Regions from separate parts of the Dactylosporangium sp. NPDC005572 genome, predicted to be linked through region 2. Evidence: riboswitches for the same ligand, from Rfam matches in the RefSeq annotation. Region 2 holds a riboswitch; the other holds the start of a gene.
The links. Region 2 has a riboswitch for cyclic di-AMP ahead of ABZS66_RS16620 (C39 family peptidase). Riboswitches for the same ligand answer to the same signal wherever they lie in the genome.
Positions count from the first base shown of each region.

Region 1: another riboswitch for cyclic di-AMP. It lies ahead of ABZS66_RS38820 (hypothetical protein); the one in region 2 lies ahead of ABZS66_RS16620 (C39 family peptidase).

Region 1 is NZ_JBEXCY010000116.1:3,538-7,419, forward strand. It holds gene ABZS66_RS38805 (hypothetical protein) at 3-1,202, opposite strand; gene ABZS66_RS38810 (hypothetical protein) at 1,265-1,465, opposite strand; gene ABZS66_RS38815 (VTT domain-containing protein) at 1,647-2,231, shown strand; cyclic di-AMP (ydaO/yuaA leader) riboswitch at 2,317-2,450, shown strand; gene ABZS66_RS38820 (hypothetical protein) at 2,464-3,477, shown strand.
Region 2 is NZ_JBEXCY010000028.1:3,929-7,810, forward strand. It holds gene ABZS66_RS16610 (LysR family transcriptional regulator) at 1-412, opposite strand, end outside; gene ABZS66_RS16615 (TDT family transporter) at 524-1,750, shown strand; cyclic di-AMP (ydaO/yuaA leader) riboswitch at 1,884-2,026, shown strand; gene ABZS66_RS16620 (C39 family peptidase) at 2,451-3,149, shown strand; gene ABZS66_RS16625 (hypothetical protein) at 3,216-3,362, shown strand; gene ABZS66_RS16630 (SHOCT domain-containing protein) at 3,434-3,847, opposite strand.

The DNA.
Region 1 (3,882 bases), on a different contig from region 2:
GCCTACCGTTTGGCGGGGATGACGTCCTCCAGGTGCCGGCCGTTGACCGCGGCGCGGCGGCCGGCGTCAACCTCGCGCTTCCAGGTGCGGACGTAGTTGGAGGCGGTGAGCCGCTCGACGTCGTCGAGGTCGAGCAGGTCGCCGACGAACGTCGTCAGCTGCACCACGTCGCGCTGGTCGCCGGGCGGGATGTGCTCGTGCAGCAGCTGGTGCACCTGGCTGCGCAGCGATCCGTCCCGGACGATGGGCGGCGGGTTGAGCGTCGGCTCCTCGGCGATCTCGGTGATCTCGGCGACGGCCGACCGGCTGCGCGGCTTGCGCTGCGGCGGCAGGATGCCTTCGATCTCGGTCCGCAGCTCTCCGAGGGGCGAGACGCTGGGCGGCGCCGAGACCGGGATGACCGTCGCGGCCTCGGGCAGTGCGAGCTGCTCCTCGGTGTCGATGATCTCGGGCTCCGGAGGCGCGATCTCCCGCTCCCGGCCCGGGGGCTGCTCCACGACGCCGTTGGCGGCCAGCCGGGCCGGTGCCAGGTCGGCGGCGATGAGCGCGGTGAGCCCGTCGTAGTCGGCGCCGTTGGCGAGCCGCAGTGCGATCTCGTCGAGGTCGTAGACGGCGACGGCGATGTCGGCTGTCGTCGGGTCGACGGCTGAGCGGATCTTGCGGTGCAGCACCTTGGCGATGGCCGCCGTGCGCTGCTCCTTGCGCTTCTCGGCCCGGGCCGCGGCGAGGGAGGTGTAGAGGCCGAGCTTCGTGTCGGCCTTGGCGAGGTTCTTGGCGCGCAGGGTCATCCACGGGTGGCGGATCCAGTGGCCGACCACCTCGTACGCGGGTGTGGTCGGTGGCAGGTCGCCCTTGGCCCGCAGCCGGTCGCGGCGCTGGTTCTCGGTGTGCATGAGCCACACGAGGTACCCCAGGGCGGACATTCCGGCGAAGAACCCGGCGAGCAGCTTGTCGTCGTGGGCCATCCAGTTGAACGCGACCGCGAACGCGGCGATGAGCGCCGACAGGAACCGCGACGCGGTCGCCCGCTCGCCCAGCCGGCGCCGTACGTCGGCGTTGGCGAGCACCACGATGCCGCCCAGTTCGAGCGCGGCGACGGCCGGGATGGCCCAGATCAGCGGGATGCCGAGGGCCTGGACCGCGCCGGTCACCTGCCCGGCCAGTGCGACCAGCAGAACCACGACGTAGAACAGCTGGCGCATGTAGGAGGTGCGTCGAACGGTCTTTTGCAGGTCGGCGTCGTGTTGGCCAATGCCCGGCGTCGTCACCGGTTTCTCCCGTCATCCGCTGCGGGCAGCGGGTATCCCCGTGCCGCGAGGAACTCGGCCAGCGCGAGGTCCACGGAGCTCTGCACCGTGGTGTTGTGATCGATGACGAACCGCTGCAGCATCTGCTCGATCTCGACCCGCACCCGGGTGTTGAGCTGCACGCGCTCGAAGCGCGGCCGCTGCGGCGGCATCGCCACCGTCTTCTCTGTCGCGTCCAAGTGGATCTCTCCCGCTAGCCGTTTGCTAGCGGGGACGCTAGCAAAGCAACCGTCGATGGCCGAATCAGACACGCCGACCCTGGGGATGACCCCGGTCTCGGGGTCTGCTCGGGGTCGCTCCCTGATGTGCGGCAGATACGCTCAGCCATACCGTCCTTGCATGACCTTTCTCGAAGCGGTACCGGGACCCCTGCTGGGCCTCGCGCTCGGCCTGGTCATGCTCCTCGACGCGATCCCGCTCATCGGCATCCTCGTGCCGGCGGACGTCGCGATCCTCACCACGTCGGGCTCGGTCGACCCGTTCACCAGCCTCGGCTGGGTCGTCGCCGGGTGCCTCGCCGGCTGGTCGATCACCTTCTTCGCCGGGCGGTATCTCGGCGAGCGGTTACGCCGCGGCCGCTTCGGCGCGTGGGTCGGCGCCGAGCGGTGGGCCACCGCCGACCGGGTCGTCCGCGAGGGCGGCAGCCGGATCCTGGTGACCGCGCCATTCCTGCCGTTCGTCAACACGCTCGTCCCGCTCGCCGCGGGCGGCCTCCGGATGCCCTACGGGCGCTTCCTGCGCACCGCCGCGATCGGTTCGGTGCTCTGGGGCGGGCTGTACGTCGGCCTGGGCACGCTCGCCGAGCAGGTCGCCGGCGTGCTGCCGACCGGCAACCTCACGATGGTGGTCACTGTCGCCCTAGGGCTGACCTTCGGCTGGATCGCCTTGCTGGGCACCCGCAAGCTGGCTACCGTCCGTAGTTGAGTGGTAGGCATTCTCGGTCCTGCGCAATCCGGTGACGATTCGGTAATCTGAGCCCGGATTCGCCTGGCGGCGCCCCTCGGTGCCAGTGGATCCGCCGCCGAATCGGTTTCGACCGAGCCGGGGACCCACCGATTTCTGGGGTGAATCCGCATTCGCGGTAGGGCCACTGTTCCGTCCCGAACCCGTCAGCTAACTCGGTAGGCGGTGCGCGGAGGGACAGAAAGTGATCAATATGCGACGCCGGGCGGCACTCCTGCTGGCTGCGGTGCTCGTCACGGTGGGTGCGTGGGCCACGCCCGCGTCGGCCGCACCGGGCGATCCGACCGCGCCGCCGGACGAGGGCAGCGCCAACATGACGCTGGGCGAAAAGCTCGAGCAGGCCAACCGCGAGTTCCTCGACGCCCAGGCGATCCTGGAGACGTCGAAGAAGAAGCAGGCCGAGCTCGCCGAGCAGATGGCCGCCATGCAGCGCGAGATGGCGCCGGTGCAGGCGTCGGTCAATCTCATCGCCGCCGCCTCGTACCGCACGGGCGGCATCCGGATCACGTCGGCGCTCATCACCACCGACTCCCCCGAGCAGTTCATGGACCGGGCGGTGCTGGTGAACACCATCGCGCGGTACAACGACCGCCAGATCGCCCGCCTCAACAAGCTGCAGGCCGACCTCGCCGCCGCCAAGAAGGCGAGCGACGAGGAGGTCGCCAAGCAGCAGGCCCAGACCGACATCATGGGCAAGAAGAAGAAGGACGCCGAGACCGCCCTGACGAAACTGGGCAACGGCAGGGCCGACGGCTACGTGAACGCCAACTCACCGCTCGCCAACCCGGCCCCGCGCAACGCCGACGGCTCGTGGCCCGCCGAAAAATGCATCATCGACGACCCCACGACGACCAAGGGCTGCATCACCCCGCGCATGATCCACGCGGTGAAGGAAGCGCACGAAGCGGGATTCAAGCGATACTATTCCTGCTTCCGCCCGTCGGGCCCGTACGAACACCCGAAAGGCCGAGCCTGCGACTTCGCCGCCCAATCCAGCGGCTTCGGCGGCGTGGCCAGCGGCGGCGACCGAACCTACGGCAACAACTTGGCGGCCTTCTTCGTCAAGAACGCGAGCGCGCTGGGCGTGCTCTACGTGATCTGGTTCCGCCAGGTATGGACCCCGGCCGCCGGCTGGCACGCGTACAGCGGCGGCAACGGCGACCCGTCCAGCGACCATACGAATCACGTCCATCTGAGCGTAATTTGATGCTTTTCTGACTCGGGTCCGCGCAACGCACGACCGTCGCTCCCGCCAGACAACGCTCTTCTCGGCGCGACATTCGTCCCGCCGAGAAGACGCTGCCATCGCCGTCGTGCCAAGAACCCGCGGGCGGTCGCCCGCGCGGAAGGCCCGCGTGCCTGAGGACCCGCTCGGTCACGGAGCAGACGCGCCCAAACGGCGATCACGCGCCTGGCGTTCCATGATCGTGGGAAGCATTTGGCTGCTATGGCGACCACGAGTTTCCCTTGATCATGGGTGCGCAGCCGGCAGCCGTCGCGGGTGATCGGGCGATTCGCGGCCTGCAGCGCGGCGACGGATGGTGCGGCGTCGCGGTGGGTGGTGGTGGCGCGGTGTGGCCACGGGTGGCGGGCCGCCGGGTGGGTGCTCCCC
Region 2 (3,882 bases):
CGTGTTCGCTGTTGGTGGCCTCGAGGACGACCTCGACCGGGACGACGCCGCGGCGCCGGGCGTCGGCGTGCAGGGTCACCAGCCAGCCCGGCAGGAGCTGCTCGGCGACCGTCAGGCTCGCGCTGACCCGGACCCGGGCGCGGGTGTCGTCGCGTAACGCCGCCAGGCCCGCGTCGACCTCGGCCGCGACGTGCAGCAGCCGGTCGGCCCACTGCGCGACCACGACCCCGGCCGGAGTGAGCTCGGTCCCCCGGGTGGTGCGGGTCGCCAGCCGGACCCCGGTCTGCGCTTCGAGGGCGACCATCCGGGCGGACACCGCCTGCTGGGTCAGGCCGACCTCGCGGGCCGCGGCGCTCAGACTGCCCGTGCGGGCCACCGCCAGCAGCACCTCCAGCGACCCGAGTTCCGGCATCCGCGCACTCAATCCCACAAGCAACCATGGTAACGAGCCACAAACCCGGGTTGTGACTCCACAACGGCAACCCGGCTACCCGCCGGCGCGAGCGGATCCGATCGTGGGGGTGTGAGGACCTCGACGCTGCCCCAACCGGCCGGTCTCCGGCCCGCCGACCCACGCCGGGACCCAGGCACCCTGGACGGGCCGGCGCACCGGCTCGCCCGGTTCGGGGTGCTGACCGACCTGGCGCACCCCCGCGACCTGCTGGCGAACCTGACCCCGAACTGGTACGCGTCGATCATGGGCACCGGCATCGTGGCCACCGCCGCCGCGTCGTTGCCCCTGCACCTGCCCGGCCTGCGCACGTTCGCCGTCGTCGTGTGGGCGTGCGCCGCGCTGCTGCTCGTCGGGCTCACCGCCGCCACGGTGGCGCACTGGCGGCGCCACCCCGCCACGGCCCGCGGCCACCACGCCGACCCGGTCATGGCGCACTTCTACGGCGCGCCGCCGATGGCGATGCTCACCGTCGGCGCCGGCACCCTCCTGCTCGGCCGGGACCTGATCGGCGTCGGCGCCGCGGTCGCCGCCGACTGGGTGCTGTGGCTCGCCGGGACCGCCGCCGGGCTCGCCACCGCCGCGTGGGTGCCGTACCTGCAGTTCACCCGCCACCACGACGTCGATGCGCGCAGCGCGTTCGGGGGCTGGCTGATGCCGGTCGTGCCGCCGATGGTGTCGGCGTCGACCGGCGCGCTGCTCGTGCCGTACACCCCGGCCGGGCAGCCCCGAACGACCCTGATCCTGCTCTGTTACGCCATGTTCGGGCTCAGCCTCATCGCCTCGCTGATCATCATCACCGTCATCTGGAACCGCCTCGCCCAGCACAGGACCGGACCCGCCCGGATGGTGCCCACCCTGTGGATCGTCCTCGGCCCGCTCGGTCAGTCGATCACCGCCGCGAACCTGCTCGGTGGTGTCGCCGACCAGGCCCTCCCCGGCCCCTACGCACACGCCCTGCAGCTGTTCGGCGTCGTGTACGGGGTGCCGGTCTGGGGCTTCGCACTGCTCTGGGCAGGCATCGCCGCCGCCGTCACCATCAAGACCGCCCGCGAACACCTGCCCTTCTCGCTGACCTGGTGGTCGTTCACCTTCCCCATCGGCACCGTCGTCACCGGCACCTCAGGACTCGCCCTGCACACCGGCGCCGCCCTGTTCCGAGTGGCCGCCGTCATCGGCTACGCCGTCCTGCTCACCGCCTGGGCCGTCGTCGCGGCCCGCACCGTCCGCGGCAGCCTCCGCGGGACGCTGTTCGCCCCGCCGGCAGCCCCGGCGGTGGCTCGGCCGGCCTCGGCCTGACGAGTCGTGAAGCCGACGACGCGGGAGCGCGTCGACTGCGGTTCTTTCCAGGTAGCGGGCCTTGGCAGGGCCGGTGGCCCTGCGTAACGTCTTGGGTCGCCTGACCCGGTTCGTGCTCACAACAGGTGGCGCCGGGACGGGCCCGCTGAGTCGTGCACGCACGAGCCGGGGACCCACCGCAAGTCTGGGGTGAATCCGCGGGCCGACGGCCCGTGGTAGGGCGACCTTCGCGCCCGAATCCGTCAGCTAACCCGGTAGGCGGACGCGTAAGGAGACATGCCTGTGCACAGCCGGCTCAACCCCCACCGCAGCAGCCCTCGCCAGCCGCGCACTCGCGCGGCCGCACGCCGATCGGTAACGGCAGGACGCTAGTGCGGATCGCTGCGATGCGGCGGGCGACCACACCGCCGCGCGTTTGCTGGACAACCGCTCGCCATCAGCGCTGACGCCATGTGTCATCACGCGCCCCGCACGCTGCGGCGTGGCGGCGTGCGCTGCCCTGAACGTGATCAGGCACCTGGCGGTGCCGCCGCGTGCCGACGGTGAACCGCGCCCTTGCCCAGCATGTTCGGGCCGTCCGCGCGCGCCGACGACCGATCGATCGCCCCGGTCGAAGCCCTGGAGAGTCGCAATGAACCTTGTACCTGTACGACGTCGGCAGGCCCGGCACTCGGCGCCCGCGCGTCATCCGAGAGCGGCCGTGATCTCCTGTGCGCTGCTTGCCGCGGCCGCCTCGGTCGGCATCGTGCTCAGTCAGCTCGGCGATCCGCCGTCCGCTCGCAGCGCCTCGGCCGGTGCAGCGCCGGCGGAGCAGTCGGTGGCCGGGCACGGTGCGGACCAGCACCTCACTGATGCGCCAGCGCAGTCGACGGTGCCGGCCCCGTCGACGAAGGTCCTCGAGTACCAGTTCCAGTTGCAGCCCAACTACTACTACTGCGGGCCGGCCGCCACCCGGATCGCGCTCACGGCGGCCGGCCATGCCGTCAGCCAGGGCCAGGCCGCTGACCTGCTGGGCACCACCACCAGCGGGACGAACTCGGCCTTCGACGTCAGCCGGGCGCTCAACAGCGTGCTCGGCAACGGCCAGACGGTGTACCGGACCAGGGAGATCCCGGCCTACCCGGCGACGTCGGCGCAGGCGGCCCAACTGCAGGCGGACGTGGTGAACACCATCGGCGGCGGGCGGGCCGTCGTCGCCAACATCGCCGGGCATCTCACCGACAACGCGGGTGTCGTCCACTCCTACGAAGGTGGGCACTACCTCACCCTCGTCGGATACCAGGACGGCGGCAAGACGGTGAAGATCGCCGATCCGGCCAACCCCAGGGGCGACGGCACCTACTGGGTGAGCATCCCCAAGCTGGCCGACTGGATCTCCCAGCGTGGTTACTCGTACTGATCGCCGGCGTGGTCGGCGGTCGGCAACCGTGCACGATCGTGGTGGCGCGACCTCGTGGGTCCAGCCATGGCGTCCAGCGTGCTGGTCGTCGTCACGATGTGGGCCGGCCAGGGTGGCCTGTACGAGCTGGGCGGCCTGACCGCCGGCGGCACATCGATCGGTCGGCTGGCCGGTCTGGTCTCGGCCGACCTTTGCTCATCCAGGTCCCGCTGATGGCCCGGGTGCCGGTATTCGAACGCCCCTACGGCCAGGACCGGGACGGTGGTCATCGCCCTACCTCGGGATCAGGCCCGCTGGCGCATGTTGCCGCTCAACCCGAGCTGCGCCGACTTGGCCCGCTCGTACTCCGACTCGGTCAGCACGCCACGCTGCCGCAGATCGGCGAGCTTGGCCAGCTCGTCCGCCGAGCTCGGGGCGCTCGGGGCGCCGGCGGCCTCGCGCACATACTGCCGCATCTGCGCCTCCTGCTGCCGGGCCCGCGCGGCGGTCCGCTCGTTCATCGACCGGCCCCGCGCAATTATGTACGTCAACGCCCCGATCCACGGCAGGACGATGAGGAAGACTGTCCAGGCGGCCTTCGCCCAGCCCGAGGTCGAGGGATCCCGGAACAGATCCGTCAGGATCACGACCATCAACCAGATCCAGGCGAACAACAACATGAACCACACGGTTGCCAGCAGAATCTCGCCGAACGACATGGTTATCGCCTACCTTCCGACCCTTTCAGGGTCGT